One region of the Mesorhizobium sp. M1E.F.Ca.ET.063.01.1.1 genome, then DNA from elsewhere that is predicted to be linked to it. Evidence: predicted binding sites of a transcription regulator. Region 1 holds the regulator's gene; the other holds the start of a gene.
The links. Region 1 encodes PhoB, which activates phosphate uptake and scavenging genes when phosphate is short. Its sites were predicted from a motif close to TGTCATNNANCTGTCAT; they were not measured.
Positions count from the first base shown of each region.

Region 2: the regulator PhoB is predicted to act here: its motif matches at 1,907-1,923, upstream of phnF (phosphonate metabolism transcriptional regulator PhnF).

Region 1 is NZ_RZSC01000362.1:249-3,720, reverse strand. Features, by position in the region: gene EOA29_RS22500 (medium chain dehydrogenase/reductase family protein) at 1-643, opposite strand, end outside; gene phoB (phosphate regulon transcriptional regulator PhoB) at 1,084-1,773, opposite strand; gene phoU (phosphate signaling complex protein PhoU) at 1,793-2,500, opposite strand; gene pstB (phosphate ABC transporter ATP-binding protein PstB) at 2,521-3,324, opposite strand; partial or broken gene EOA29_RS22480 (ABC transporter permease subunit) at 3,321-3,472, opposite strand, start outside.
Region 2 is NZ_RZSC01000487.1:555-4,026, forward strand. Features, by position in the region: gene EOA29_RS26035 (zinc-binding alcohol dehydrogenase family protein) at 1-582, shown strand, start outside; gene phnF (phosphonate metabolism transcriptional regulator PhnF) at 1,119-1,865, opposite strand; gene phnG (phosphonate C-P lyase system protein PhnG) at 2,006-2,467, shown strand; gene phnH (phosphonate C-P lyase system protein PhnH) at 2,467-3,078, shown strand; partial or broken gene EOA29_RS26060 (carbon-phosphorus lyase complex subunit PhnI) at 3,080-3,472, shown strand, end outside.

The sequences.
Region 1 (3,472 bases):
CCCCATCGAAGACGACATCCACGCCGTCGTTTGTCAGACGATGAATCTCTTCGACAAAGTCAACTCGCTCGTAGTCGATCGGCGTGGCCCCGAGATCGGATACGATCTGATGGGCTGCAAGAGATGCAGTCCCATACATCTCCAGACCTGCCAGGCGGCCAAGTTGCAGCAGAGCCGTGCCGACTCCGCCGGCGGCGCCATGAATGAGGACCCGTTGACCCGGAGAGGCATGCCCAAGGCGATGCATCATCTGATAGGCCGTAACGTAGTTCAGCACGAGGCTGACTGCCTCGGCGGGATCGACACCAGTTGGAACCAGAGTGAGTTCATCTGCCGGCAGGCAAATGAACTGGGCGTAACCACCATGAATGGGAAGCGCCGCAACCATTTTACCAATCATGGCATGGGACACTCCCTCTCCGGCCTCATCGACGATGCCGACAATGTCCCATCCTGGCGTGAATGGCAGGGTCGTTTTCTCGGGATGAATCCCCTCCCGCATCAATAGCTCTGCGAAGGAGACGCCGGCGGCGATTGTTTGCACACGCAGTTCACCTGATGCCGGATGGGGCGCGTCCTCCTCCACGATCTCCAGAACTTCAGGTCCGCCATGGTGGCGAACAACGACGCGCAGAGACTTCATGGCAACCTCGGTCCAAATTGGACTCCTCCACTGAGGCAAACTCTAGTGGAAAGGTAGCGCGCGCTGGGATGGAGCGACTTGCTCCAGATCAACCCCACGAGAAGATCGGTCGCCACCCAACAAACAACTGCTCATTTGAGCAGAATGACATTGGGACGCAGCCGCGACAGCAGTTGGAATGGCCTCACATCAGCTGCCGTTGGGGGTGAGCGGAAACGAACGACAGGTTTGGGTCAGAAGCCGACATTGCCTGTGGCCCCTTCGCGGCCATCGGCAACCGCCTGCTATTGAGTTCTGCCCCTGAAACATGATTTCGATCCATCGGGAGGGCGGGACTCCAGAGCAATTCCAGGAAAAGTGTGAAGCGCGGTTTCCGTCCGCAATTGCGTGAAAACAAAGAGATGGAGTGGCTCGCCGTTTCCGTGAAACGGTGAACCGCCCTAGTCTTCCCTGATCGCGTAGCCCGCACCGCGGATGGTGCGGATGACGTCGGGCATGCGGCCATTGTTGACCGCCTTGCGCAGGCGTCCGACATGCACGTCCACCGTGCGCTCGTCGATATAGATCGTCTCGCCCCAGACATTGTCGAGCAGCTGGCTGCGCGAGAACACGCGGCCGGGATGCCGCATCATGAATTCGAGCAGCCGGAACTCGGTCGGGCCGAGCCTGATCTCGCTCTTCTTGCGGTAGACGCGGTGCGATTCACGGTCGAGCACGATGTCGCCGACCTTGAGCACGCTGGACAGCACCTCCGGCTTGGCGCGGCGCAGCAGCGCCTTGATCCTGGCCATGAATTCCGGCGTCGAGAACGGCTTGACCAGATAATCGTCGGCGCCCGTCGAGAGGCCGCGCACTCTGTCGCTCTCCTCGCCGCGCGCGGTCAGCATGATGATCGGCAGCCGTTCGGTCTCTGGCCGCATCCTCAGGCGCCGGCAGAGCTCGATGCCGGAAACCGCCGGCACCATCCAGTCGAGCACGAGCAGGTCGGGCACGTTTTCCTGCAGGCGGATCTCGGCCTCGTCGCCGCGTGTCACCACCTCGACCTGATAGCCTTCGGATTCGAGGTTGTAGCGGAGCAGCACCCCCAGCGGCTCCTCGTCCTCCACCACCATGATGCGTGGCGCGATCATTCAGCAGGTACCTTCGTTGTCAGGCCGCCGGCGCCGGCATCGCCGTCTCGTCCTGCTTCGGACGGTTCGCGGGCAATTGCGTGCCGGTCAGCACATAGTAGGCGTTCTCGGCGATGTTGGTCACATGGTCGCCGATGCGCTCAAGATTCTTGGCGCAGAACAATAAATGCGTGCAGGCCGTGATGTTGCGCGGATCCTCCATCATGTAGGTCAGGAGCTCGCGGAAGACGGAGGTGTATTTGACGTCGACGCGCTCGTCGTCGTTCCTGAGCTTGGCAAGCGCCGTGGCGTCGCCCGCGGTGTACTCCTCGATCACGCCCTGGACCTGGATCAGCACCAGCTGCGCCATCGAGTCGATGGAGTGCGACAGGTCGCGCGGCGCGGCGCTGATGCCGACCGAGCCGACGCGCTTGGCGATGTTCTTGGCGAGGTCGCCGATGCGCTCGAGGTCGCCGGCCATGCGGATCGCGCCGACCACGCTGCGCAGGTCGTCGGCCATGGGTTGCCGTTTGGCGATGAGCGTGATGGCGCGGTCGTCGAGCTCGCGCTGGCGCGCATCCATGATGGCGTCGTCGGAGACGACGCGCTGCGCCATCGCGTTGTCGGAATTGAGCAGAGCCTTGGTCGAAGCGCCGACCATGGAGCCGGCGAGATCGCCCATGTCGATGATGAGCTGGCTGATCTGCCTCAGATCCTCGTCGAAGGAAGCGACGGTGTGTTCGGCCATGATGGTATCCTCGTATGAACTCAGCCGAAGCGGCCGGTGATGTAGTCCTGCGTGCGCTTCTCGCGGGGCGAGGTGAAGATCTTCTCGGTCCGGTCGAACTCGACCAGCTCGCCGAGATACATGAACGCCGTCTGCCGCGACACGCGCGCCGCCTGCTGCATGTTGTGGGTGACGATCACGATCGTGTAGTCGGCCTGCAATTCGTCGATCAGTTCCTCGATCTTGGCCGTCGACAGCGGATCGAGCGCCGAGCACGGTTCGTCTAGCAGGATGACTTCCGGCTTCACCGCCACAGTGCGGGCGATGCAAAGCCGCTGCTGCTGACCGCCGGAAAGGCTCTGGCCGCTGGCGTTGAGCTTGTCCTTGACCTCGCTCCACAGCGCCGCGCGCTTCAGTGCCTGCTCGACGCGGTTGTCCATCTCGGTCTTGCTGATCTTCTCATACAGCCTGACGCCGAAGGCGATGTTCTCGTAAATCGACATCGGGAACGGCGTCGGCTTCTGGAACACCATGCCGATCTTGGTCCTGAGCAGGTTGAGGTCCTGCGAACGGTCGAGGATGTTCTTGCCGTCGAGCAGCACCTGGCCTTCGGCGTTCTGCTTCGGATAGAGCTCGTAGATGCGGTTCAGCACGCGCAGCAGCGTCGACTTCCCGCAACCCGACGGGCCGATGAAGGCGGTGACGCTGCGTTCGGGCAAGGACAGGTTGATGTCCTTCAGCGCCTTCGACTGGCCATAGTAGAAGTTGAGGTTCTTGACCTCGATCTTGGCCTTCTCGACGACGGTGTCGGCTACGTTCAGGTCGGTGGACAACATCGGTTTCATCTGTCCTCTCTGCGTCCGGTAAGGCTGCGGGCGAAGATGCTCAGCCCGAGAACCGTCAGGGTGATTATGAGTGCGCCCGTCCAGGCCAGTTGCTGCCACTCCTCATAGGGGCTCAGCGCGAACTGGAAGATGGTCACCGGCAGGCTGG
Region 2 (3,472 bases), on a different contig from region 1:
GCGATCGGCGCGCATGCCGTGCGGCGCTCGCTTGGCGCTCCCGGCCAGTGCACGCTGGTCATCGGGGCCGGCCCGATCGGCCTCGGCACGGCGCTCTTCGCCCGCATCGCCGGGCTGGACGTCAGCCTGCTCGACATGAGCACCGAGCGGCTCGGTTTCGCCGAAAGCGAGCTCGGATTTGCAGCACTCGACGGCTCGAAAGCGCCGGCGACAGATCTGGTGCGCCAGGCCACCGGCGGCGAAGGCTTCGACCTGGTGTTCGACGCCACCGGCAACACGCAGTCGGTGCAGTCCGCCTTCGCCCATGTCGCGCATGGCGGCACGCTGGTGCTGGTCAGCGTCGTCAAGGACGACATCGCCTTCTCCGACCCCGAGTTCCACAAACGCGAGATGACTCTGGTCGGCAGCCGCAACGCGTTGCGCGCCGATTTCGACCATGTCGCCGCCTCGATCCGCAACGGCGCTGTGCCGCTCGCCAAACTGGTCACCCACCGCACGACGCTTGCCGGCACGCCGCGCGATCTCGCCAGATGGGCGCATGAGAAAACCGGCCTGATCAAGGCGGTTATCGAGGTCGGGTAACAACGACGCCGCGCAGGTCGACCCCCACTCCGTCTCGGCTTCGCCGAGCCACCTCTCCCCCGATCGACGGGGGAGAGGAAGGGTGCGAGCCTATTGCAGCCAACGCTCCTCAACCAGACTCCCTCCTTCTCCCGTCGCCAGCGGGCTCCTTTCCTCTCCCTCCGGAGGGGGGAGAGGTGGCTCGGCGAAGCCGAGACGGAGTGGGGGAAGGCGGTCCTCAAACGCCAAGCCGCTGATAGGTAAGCGCGACCGCGCCGGATGGACGCATGAGAAGTCGGGGCTGATCAAGGCTGTTATCGAGGTGACTGATCCCATCCCTTCGTCATCCACGGGCGGAGCAAGGAGCGTAGCGACGCAGCGCAGACCCGAGGATCCATTCCGTGACGTCGACGCGTTGCAACGATCCAGAACTCTGCTCCGCCGCACTTTACGATCAAGGTAACGGAATGGATCCTCGGGTCTGCGCTCCGCTTCGCGTCGCTCCGCCCGCGGATGGCGACCTCTGAGGTTATCGCCCTGGATGACGACGTCGGAGGCTAATCGCCGGCCGACAACCTCAGTTCCACCCGCTCCGCCGGAAAGCGCGATTCCGCGAACTGGATCGGCCGACCGTCGAGCGTGACGTTCACCGCGACAGTGACCAGCACGATGGCGCCCGGCTGCAGATCGAGATCGGCAAGATCATCGGCGTCGGCGTGGCGCGCCGACAGCACCGTCGAGTGCCTCAGATAGTCGTTGATGCCGAAGCGCTTGAGCGAGGCGGTGACCGATCCCGTCTCGGCCATCGCGGCCTCGATGCCGGCGAAGCGCTTGGCATCGAACCAGGTCGAGGCGCGCGACACCGGATGCCCGTCGGCCTCGCCGCGTGTTTCCAGACGGATCACGGCCGCCCCTCTGGCGATGCCGAGCGCTTCGGCGATGCGCCGGTTGGCCGGCTCGGTCGATGACGACAGCAGCGCGATGTGGCGCTCGGTCGTCTGCCCTTGCAACCCGGTCGAAAACCGCGTGCGCGCGCCGATCGGATAGGACAGGCGCTTGCGCGACAACACGAAGGTGCCGCGCCCCTGCTCGGCTCTCAGCACGCCTTCCTGCACCAGCGCGGCAATGGCGCTGCGCACCGTGTGACGGTTGACGCCATAGCGTTCCGCCAGCGCGACCTCGGGCGGCAGCGCCGCGTTCTCGGCGAAATCGCCATTCGCGATCCCCTCCAGGATCCTGTCGGCGATCTGCCGCCACAGCGACACGCCGCTGCGCCTTTCGATGCTGCTTGCCAGCCCGGTCATTTCCCCGCCCCCAACGCCTTCCCCCTAACTTTTACGCCTCTTGTCATCCACTCGTCATGGACTCTCGTTAGGTGATGAGTATAATTTGTATAGTTGTCTATATCAATAGACAAATTAGCCGCTATGCAAGGAGGCGAGCCATGCGGGGACAGGAAGCACGCGAGCAGGCCGAGCGGAGAACCGTGATGGCGACGCTGGCGCACGCAGCGCCTGATGAGATCGCGCGCCTATGGGCGGGCTCCGGCCTGCCCTCGGAGGCGGAGCTGCTGCGCGGCCCCGAAACCGGATTGGTAACGGTGCGCGGGCGGATCGGCGGCGGCGGCGCGCCGTTCAATGTCGGCGAGGCGACCATCACCCGCGCCACCGTGCGGCTGCCCACCGGACAGGTCGGCCATTCCTATTCGCTCGGCCGCGACAAGGGCAAAGCCAAGCTCGCGGCCATCGCCGACGCGCTCTGGCAGGACCCGGCCCACCGCGAAACGGTCGAAACCAAGCTGGTCGCGCCCTTGCGTGGGGCACTCGACGCGGCGCGCGAAAAGCGGCGTGTCGAGACAGCGGCCACGAAAGTGGATTTCTTCACCATGGTGCGCGGAGAGGACTGATGGATATCGCGACGCAATCGATCGAAGGCGGCTTCGCCGATCCGGTGTTCAACGCGCAGGTCGTGTTCCGCGCCATCATGGACGCAATGGCGCGCCCCGGCAATATTCAGGCCCTGCCGCCGCTCGCCCATCCGCCGGCGCCGCTGTCGGCGACCGCCGCAGCCGCGGCGCTTTCGCTCTGCGACAACGACACGGCGATCTGGCTCGATCCGCGGCTGCAGGCGGAGCCCGCGGTCAAGGCCTGGCTCGGCTTTCACACCGGCGCACCCTTGGCCAACACGCCGGCCGACGCGCATTTCGCTTTGGTAGCCAACCCGGCGGAGATGGCTGCGCTCGACGGCTTTTCGCAAGGCACGCAGGAATATCCCGACCGCTCGACGACGCTGATCCTGTTGGTCGACGATCTCGCTTCCGGTCCGTCGCTACTGCTCGAAGGCCCGGGCGTCGAGAAGACCGCGATGATCGCGCCGACAGGCATGCCGCGCTATTTCGTCGAGCAATGGAAGCAGAACAATCAGCGTTTCCCGCGCGGCGTCGACATCATCCTGGCGGCGCCCAGCAGCCTCGCCTGCCTGCCGCGCACCACCCGCATCAAGACGATGGAGGCATGACATGTATGTCGCGGTGAAAGGCGGCGAAGCCGCAATTGCCAATGCGCACCGCCTGCTTGCCGATCGCCGGCGCGGCGACCGCTCCGTGCCGGCCCTGCGCCTCGACCAGATCGCCGAGCAGTTGGCGCTCGGTGTCGACCGGGTGATGAGCGAAGGCTCGCTCTACGATCGCGAGCTTGCGGCTTTAGCCGTCGTCCAGGCGCGCGGCGACATGATCGAGGCAATCTTCCTGGTGCGCGCCTATCGCACGACGCTGCCGCGCTTCGGCTACACCAACCCGGCCGACACCGGCGCCATGCAGGTCGAGCGGCGCGTGTCGGCCACCTACAAGGACCTGCCCGGCGGCCAAGTGCTCGGCCCGACCTTCGACTACACCCACCGGCTGCTCGATCCG